Shimia isoporae: one gene and its partner. The protein of the gene in region 1 interacts with the protein of each later gene in a pairwise test. Links are inferred from orthologs where the notes say so. Each region holds a gene or a part of one and is shown on either strand. Other genes may lie near its edges. The genes, in order: dnaQ and dnaE.

Evidence for each region.
Region 2: the proteins of dnaQ (region 1) and dnaE interact in binary tests that used the Escherichia coli proteins (3 or more experiments, as listed by UniProt). The link is inferred for Shimia isoporae from one-to-one orthologs.

What each region holds. Positions count from the first base shown.
Region 1 is NZ_SMGR01000004.1:67,805-71,116, reverse strand. The notes cover bases 265-3,264. They hold dnaQ (DNA polymerase III subunit epsilon), read left to right. Parts: upstream 265-1,395; coding sequence 1,396-2,133; downstream 2,134-3,264. Other genes in these bases: BXY66_RS17195 (FxsA family protein), read right to left, coding at 2,707-3,195; secB (protein-export chaperone SecB), read right to left, coding at 2,164-2,649; coaE (dephospho-CoA kinase), read left to right, coding at 810-1,403; BXY66_RS17215 (shikimate dehydrogenase), read left to right, coding at 265-813. In the rest of the region: more of BXY66_RS17215, read left to right, coding at 1-264; BXY66_RS17190 (Tim44/TimA family putative adaptor protein), read left to right, coding at 3,300-3,312. UniProt on the Escherichia coli protein: DNA polymerase III is a complex, multichain enzyme responsible for most of the replicative synthesis in bacteria. The epsilon subunit contain the editing function and is a proofreading 3'-5' exonuclease.
Region 2 is NZ_SMGR01000003.1:77,489-81,904, reverse strand. The notes cover bases 126-4,229. They hold dnaE (DNA polymerase III subunit alpha), read left to right. Parts: upstream 126-507; coding sequence 508-4,029; downstream 4,030-4,229. Other genes in these bases: BXY66_RS14690 (SlyX family protein), read right to left, coding at 4,075-4,229; BXY66_RS14700 (pyridoxal phosphate-dependent decarboxylase family protein), read right to left, coding at 126-257. Also shown: more of BXY66_RS14700, read right to left, coding at 1-125; more of BXY66_RS14690, read right to left, coding at 4,230-4,269; BXY66_RS14685 (crotonase/enoyl-CoA hydratase family protein), read left to right, coding at 4,372-4,416. UniProt on the Escherichia coli protein: DNA polymerase III is a complex, multichain enzyme responsible for most of the replicative synthesis in bacteria. This DNA polymerase also exhibits 3' to 5' exonuclease activity. The alpha chain is the DNA polymerase catalytic subunit.

The DNA of each region.
Region 1 (3,312 bases):
CTCGCCGGGGTGATTGGCGACCCGATAGCGCATTCGAAATCACCCGTTTTGCACGGTCATTGGCTACGCTCTCTCGGGCTTCCCGGACACTATGTCCCTTTAGAGGTAAAAGCCGATGATTTGGGTGATGTGCTAAAGGCCATGCCAAAAATGGGGTTCGTCGGCTGCAATGTGACGATCCCGCACAAAGAGCGGGTTATGCAGTTTGTCGACCAGATTACAGATCGCGCCACGCTCATAGGCGCCGTGAACACGCTGATTTTCCGAGAAGACGGTAGTATCCTTGGCGACAATACAGATGGCTATGGTTTCATAGAAAACTTGAAGCAGAACGCCAAGGAATGGGATCCCAAAGGTGGACCGGCTGTTGTTCTTGGTGCTGGTGGTGCCGCACGCGCGGTTGTCGCTTCGCTGTTAGATGCTGGTGCGCCCGAGATTTTGCTGACAAACCGAACGCGGGTGAGAAGTGACAACCTTCGGGATGATTTTGGTGCACGTGTGAAAGTCGTTGAATGGGTTCAGGCAGGCAACATCGTCGAACAAGCCCACACTCTGGTCAACACAACATCTCTTGGCATGACAGGAAAGTCGGAGTTGCGGGTTCCTCTGGATGGATTGCGAGCTGAAACCTTGGTGACCGACCTTGTTTACACGCCCCTGCGCACAGCGCTTTTGGAAACAGCGTCTGCAAAGGGGTGTGTCACCGTTGATGGCGTAGGAATGTTGCTTCACCAGGCGGTTCCGGGATTTGAGCGATGGTTCGGTAAGCGCCCAACTGTTGATCTGGCGACACGTCGTGCGGTTCTGGCATGACCTTTAAGCTTGGTCTCACAGGGTCGATTGGTATGGGAAAATCGACAACGGCGCAGATGTTTGTGGATCTGGGTTGCGCACTTTGGGATGCAGACGCGGCGGTTCACAGACTTTATGCGCATGGAGGTGCGGCCATCGCCTCGATAAGCGAGATTTGCCCGCAAGCAATCGTGGATGGCGCTGTTTCGCGCGATCGATTGCGCCAAGAAATCCAATGGGACCCGGAACTCCTGCAGAAGATCGAAGGCATTGTGCATCCTTTGGTTGCCCAAGATCGCGCAGAGTTTGTCGCCAAAGCAGAAAGCGATATTCTTGTTTTTGATATCCCGATCCTTTTCGAAACGGGCGGAAATGCTGCGATGGATGCAGTTGTATGTGTCTCTATTCCTGCGGAATTGCAGAGAGAGCGGGTTCTGGCACGAGGAACAATGACTGAAGCTCAGTTCGAACAAATCCTGGCCAAACAGATGCCGAACGACGACAAAGTTGCGAAATCTGACTATGTTGTCCTGACGGACACGCTTGACCATGCACGCGCGCAGGTCGAGAAAATCGTGAGCACCATCAGAGAGCAGTTGGCACATGCGTGAAATCGTACTTGATACCGAAACCACAGGATTTGACCCGTTCTCAGGCGACAGGATTGTCGAAATTGGTGCGCTCGAACTGTATAACCACCTGCCGACGGGTGAGACCTTTCATGTCTATATCAATCCTGAAAGAGGCATGCCCGAGGAGGCGTTTGGCGTTCACGGGATCGGACCGGATATTTTGGATGTTCCACGACCGGCCGAGCCCGGTGAAGTGACGCTCTTGGATAAGCCGGTGTTTTCTGCGTTCGGGCAGAAGTTTCTCGATTTCATTGGTGAAGACAGCAGGCTCGTTATTCACAACGCCAAGTTCGACATGAAGTTTCTCAATGCGGAATTGGGTTGGCTGAACCTTCCGCAAATCCCGATGAGCCGCGCGCTGGACACACTTGAAATTGCGCGTAACAAGTTCCCTGGATCACCCGCGTCGCTTGATGCGCTTTGCAGACGGTTCGGGATCGACAACTCCTCGCGTACTCTTCACGGAGCGCTTCTGGACTCTGAAATTCTCGCCGAAGTTTACCTTGAGCTTATTGGTGGACGGCAGCCCGACCTGGTTCTTGCTTCGGATTCTGGCGGCAAGAGTTCGGGGAATTCTGTGCAAGATGACTGGCGCCCTGCCCCACGCGAACAAAAACTGGCGTCCCGCCTTACAGCAGAAGAAGACGCGGCCCATAAGGATTTTGTGGAGAAAATGGGTGAGGACGCTCTTTGGTCCAAGCTGGGATAGGCGCTGCCGAAAAGGGCAGCGCCTGAATTCTTAGTTGACCGGCTGGCCTTGCTCTTCTGAGCGGCGCGCGATTTCCTGACGGTACAGCGCGACAAAGTCGATGTTGTCCAGATTCAGCGGCGGGAAACCACCGTCGCGGGTTACGTCGGAAACGATGCGGCGGACAAACGGGAACAGGATGCGCGGGCACTCGATCAATAGGAACGGGTGCAGTTGATCTTCTGGCACGCCTTCGACGTGGAAGATGCCAGCATAGTCCAGCTCGAGGATGAACATTTCGCTGTTATCTTCTTTGTTCTTAGACGTGATGTTGAGCTTGATCGCGACTTCGAACTGATTGTCAGCGGGGCGCTTTTTGGCGTCCAGATTTACTTGAACCTGAACGTCTGGTTGCGCCTGACCAGAGGCGCCTTTCTGGGCGAGAATGTTCTCGAAAGACATGTCGCGCACGAACTGCGTTAGCACGTTCATTTTGATTTGGGGCGCCTGAGCGGCCTCGGTGCCGTTTTCCGACATTTGAAACTCCATAAAACGTAGGTTTTGAAGGCTGCTTATCAGGTCAGCCGCGCTGCCTCAATGCTTTGTCCAGCCGGATGATTGATGGGTCGGGCGCTGGGCGGGATCGACCTCTGAAAACTCACCGTCGATGATGTCATCAGAAGCCCTTGGATGTGGATTGTAAGTGTTGTGACTGGTGCCCATCGAGAAACTTTGCACCGTCACACGTCGGCGCACGTAATGAAACACAGCAGAGCGAACAAAGGGGACAAGCAAGGAAAAGCCGATGGCATCAGTAAAAAATCCGGGCGTCAGCAACAATACGCCTGAGATCAAGATCATCGCTCCGTGTGCCAGTGGTTCGGTCGGATCGTCCAACTCGGCGAAGGACCGCTGTAGATTGCCAACGGCGGCCAAACCCTGGCTTCGCACCAGCCAAGTACCCAAAAAGGCTGTGATAACAACGGTTGCAAGGGTCGGCCAAAGGCCAATCGCTTCACCGACACTAATAAAAAGGGCGATTTCAATCAAAGGAACCGCCACAAAGGCAAACAAAAGCCACATGTCTGCTTTACTCCAAACGTTAGGTGGCCAAGGTGGACTTGACCCGTCGCGTGACTTACATAAGTCGCAACCAGCAATGTTTAAATGCCCATCATGAGGTTCCGATGAACTCACCCT
Region 2 (4,416 bases), on another replicon or contig:
TTGATCCTGTCGGTGACATAAACCGGATCATCCCATTGGTCGCCGTATTCACGGCGCGCGTTGCTGTTGGCTTGGACCGCCTTGAGCGCCATACGGGTCATCAGGTCTTCGTTCTCTCCCATGGGACCGATGAACCATCCGGCAAGCGATTGGGTGCCTTTGCAATTGGCCAGATCGAGATCGTTGTTGTCTTTGGCGTACTGGTGAAACTTCTCAAGAATAGTTTTGATATGCGAGGAATGCTGGCTGTCGTCCATGTCCGGTCCGCCCTGTTCAAATATGTATAAAGCAAGCAATTTTTTCCCACCGCGGTGCGGGGGAGAACGGGTTGGTAAAAAGCGCGCAACCTGTCCGGTATTGCGAAGAAGTTAACACAAAAAGCACTGCGGTGCATAATTTTGGGCTTTCCGGATCAATTGGACGTTTTGTTGTCATTAATTCAGTGACTTGACGCTTTGTGGCGAAACGGGCGTTTCCTCGGCTGATGGGCTGGGATAGCTTGGGCGCATGAGCAGCCAACCCCGATTCATTCATCTCCGCGTCCATACCGAATACTCGCTTTTGGAGGGTGCCGTTCGGACCAAGAAACTGCCGGGCATGTGCGCCGATATGGGCATGCCTGCGGTGGCGATCACCGACACGAACAGCCTTTTCGCGGCGCTGGAGTTTTCAGTCGGCGCGCAGGGCGCCGGAGTGCAGCCGATCGTTGGCTGTCAGGTGTCAGTGAAAATGCCGCACGATGATCCGTCAGGACGCACGCAGCCGCCTGCACCGGCGCCGGTGGTTTTGTTGAGCCAGCGCGAAGAAGGGTATGAAAACCTGATGAAGCTGAGTTCGTGCCTGTATGTGGACAAGGACGGGGGCGAGGCACCGCAGGTGACAATAGAGCAATTGGCCGCGCACAGCGCTGGGCTGATTTGTTTGACGGGCGGACCAGACGGACCCATAGGGCGCCTTCTTCAGCAGGGGCATCGGGCCGATGCGGAAGCCATGATGGTGCGCTTCCAAGAGATTTACAGGGACCGGCTTTACGTCGAGTTGCAGCGACACCCGGGAGAGACCGGTCAGCCCGAGGCTGAGAGGCTGACGGAACGTGGGTTTGTCGAGATGGCCTACGGCATGGATATTCCGCTCGTGGCCACCAATGACGTGTATTTTCCGAACACGGAAATGTACGAAGCCCATGATGCGCTGATCTGTATCGCCGAGGGGGCATATGTCGATCAACAGGACGGCCGCCGGCGCCTGACGGCGCAGCATTATTTCAAGTCTCAGGAAGAGATGGTTGCCCTGTTTGCGGATTTGCCGGAAGCGATTGAGAACACAGTAGAAATCGCCAAGCGCTGTGCCTTTGCAACCTATCGCCGGGACCCGATCCTGCCGAAGTTTGCGGATGACGAGGTCGCGGAGCTTCGCCGGATTGCAAACGAAGGTCTGCAGGCCCGTTTGGCGGTGATCCCGCACGCGGTGTCTGTAGAGGAGTATCAGGAACGGCTGGATTTCGAGCTTGGTATTATCGAAGGAATGGGGTTCCCAGGCTACTTCCTGATCGTTGCCGACTTTATCCAGTGGGGCAAGGATCAGGGCATTCCGGTGGGCCCCGGGCGGGGCTCGGGTGCGGGCTCGCTGGTGGCCTATGCGTTGACGATCACCGACCTTGACCCACTGCGATATTCGTTGCTCTTCGAACGTTTCCTCAACCCGGAACGTGTTTCGATGCCGGATTTCGACATCGACTTTTGCATGGATCGCCGAGAAGAGGTGATCCGCTACGTGCAGGAGAAATACGGCCGCGACAAGGTGGGGCAGATCATCACCTTTGGTGCGCTGTTGTCCAAAGCCGCTGTGCGCGACATCGGGCGGGTTTTGCAGATGCCTTATGGGCAGGTGGATCGGCTGAGCAAGCTGATCCCCGTCGAGGGCGTGAAACCAATGTCAATTGCGGACTCGCTGAAAGAGGAGCCGCGGTTGCGCGAAGAGGCCCGCAACGAAGAGGTTGTGGACCGGTTGCTGAAATACGGGATGCAGGTCGAGGGGTTGCTTCGGAACGCGTCCACACACGCAGCTGGCGTGGTGATTGGTGACAGACCGCTGGATGCGCTGGTGCCGCTTTACCAAGACCCGCGCTCGGACATGCCTGCGACCCAGTTCAACATGAAATGGGTGGAACAGGCCGGGCTTGTTAAGTTTGACTTTCTGGGTTTGAAAACACTGACAGTCATCCAGAATGCCATTGAACAGATCCTCAGTTCCGGACGCGATATTCACATTGCCGCGGATGGCACCCAACTTTACGAGCCGCCAGAAGGTGCGGTGAATGAGATCAACGCGATCCCGCTGGATGATGATCCGACGTACAAACTATATTCTGCAGCCAAAACCGTGGCCGTGTTTCAGGTGGAATCCACAGGGATGATGGATGCGCTTAAGCGCATGAAACCGACCTGTATCGAAGACATTGTTGCGCTTGTTGCGCTTTATCGTCCGGGTCCCATGGAGAACATTCCGGTTTACTGCGAGGTCAAAAATGGCTTGAGGGAGATCGAGTCCGTCCACCCGCTGATCGACCATATCCTCGAAGAGACGCAGGGGATCATCGTTTATCAGGAACAGGTGATGCAGATCGCGCAGGTTATGGCGGGCTACTCACTTGGCGGCGCTGACCTGTTGCGTCGTGCGATGGGTAAAAAGATCAAGGAGGCGATGGACGCCGAGCGTCCGAAGTTCGAGAAGGGCGCGGCCGAAAACGGGGTTCCGGCGAAGAAAGCCAGTGAGGTTTTCGACCTTCTGGAGAAGTTCGCCAACTACGGCTTTAACAAATCGCACGCGGCGGCCTATGCCGTGGTGAGTTACCAGACCGCGTGGCTCAAGGCCAACCATCCGGTCGAGTTCATGGCCGGTGTCATGAACTGCGATATTCACCTTACCGACAAGCTTGCGGTTTACTTTGAAGAAGTGAAGAAGGCGCTGAAGTTGCCTTATGTGCCGCCCTGCGTGAACCGCTCGGATGCGACGTTCAAGGTGGTCGACGGAGCTCTGGTCTATGCGCTCGGTGCGCTGAAGAACGTCGGTATCGAAGCGATGAAGCTGGTCACCGAAGGGCGTAAGGTGGATGGCGTCGACAAACCCTTTGCGACGCTGTTTGATTTTGCCCGCCGGGTTGATCTCAAAAAGGTGGGCAAGCGTCCACTGGAAATGCTGGCCCGATCAGGCGCGTTTGATCAACTGGACAACAACCGGCGGCGGGTGCTGGAAAGCCTGGATGGCTTGGTGAACTACTCCGCGGCGATCCACGATCAGAAAGCCAGCGATCAGGTGTCCCTGTTTGGCGAGGCAGGCGATGACCTGCCCGAGCCGCGCTTGTCGCCTGCGGGCGACTGGCTGCCCGCAGAGAAACTTGATGAGGAAGCCCGCGCGATTGGCTTCTTCCTGTCGGGGCACCCGTTGGAAGATTATATGCCGGCCCTCAAGCGCAAGCAGGTGCTCACGCTTGACGAATTGACCGAAAAGGCACGAGGCGGACCGTTGGTCGCGAAGCTGGCCGGTCGGGTTTCCGGGCGGCAGGAGAGGAAGTCCGCAAAGGGCAATCGGTTTGCCTTTGCGCAACTGTCAGATCCGACCGGTGCTTACGAGGTCACAATATTCTCGGACACGCTGGAAAAGTGTCGGGAGCATCTGGAAACCGGCTCAAAAGTGGTGGTCACAGTCAAAGCCGAGATGGAGAGCGACCAGCTCAAGCTGCTGGCGCAGTCCATGACGCCGGTGGACGTGATCGCGGCGGATGCAGGCAATTCGGGGCTCAAGATTTATCTTGATGACAGTTCTGCGGTGGTGCCGGTGGCCAACATCCTGCGAGGCGCCAAGGAAGCCAACCCGAAAGCCCCAAAGGGACCCGTGATGTTCTGCCTCAACAACATGGAGTTGCCCGGCGAGGTGGAAATCGATGCGGGTGCCGGATTCCCTGTCAATCCGCAGATCAAAGGTGCTTTGAAATCTGTTGAAGGTGTGATGGCGGTGGAGGAGTTCTGAGGCAGGTAAGAGCGCCACACTTCCGATTTAAGCTTGGACGCAGCCTCAGTAATGCGGCGGGCGTTCGTCGCCCATGACCACACCGCCGCCGCCATCGGACTCGCGGCTGGCTTCGCGTTCCAGCAGCATTTGCACACGGCGGGTCAGCAAGGCGATTTCGCCGTCCTGACGGGCGATAACGTCGCTGAGTTCCTCGACGGTGCGTGTCAGGTGGGCGATCTGTTCTTCGAGTTTTTCCATGGTGTCCAGATAGGTCGTCAGGCCGCTGCGCGTCAAGCGACGTGGGGTTTTTCTTGTGAAGTTGGCGCCGGGCTTATGTGATCGTTGCAGGGAGGATCAGTGATGACTGTGAACATTCGGGACGAAGGGCGTGTGCGGGTTGTGGAG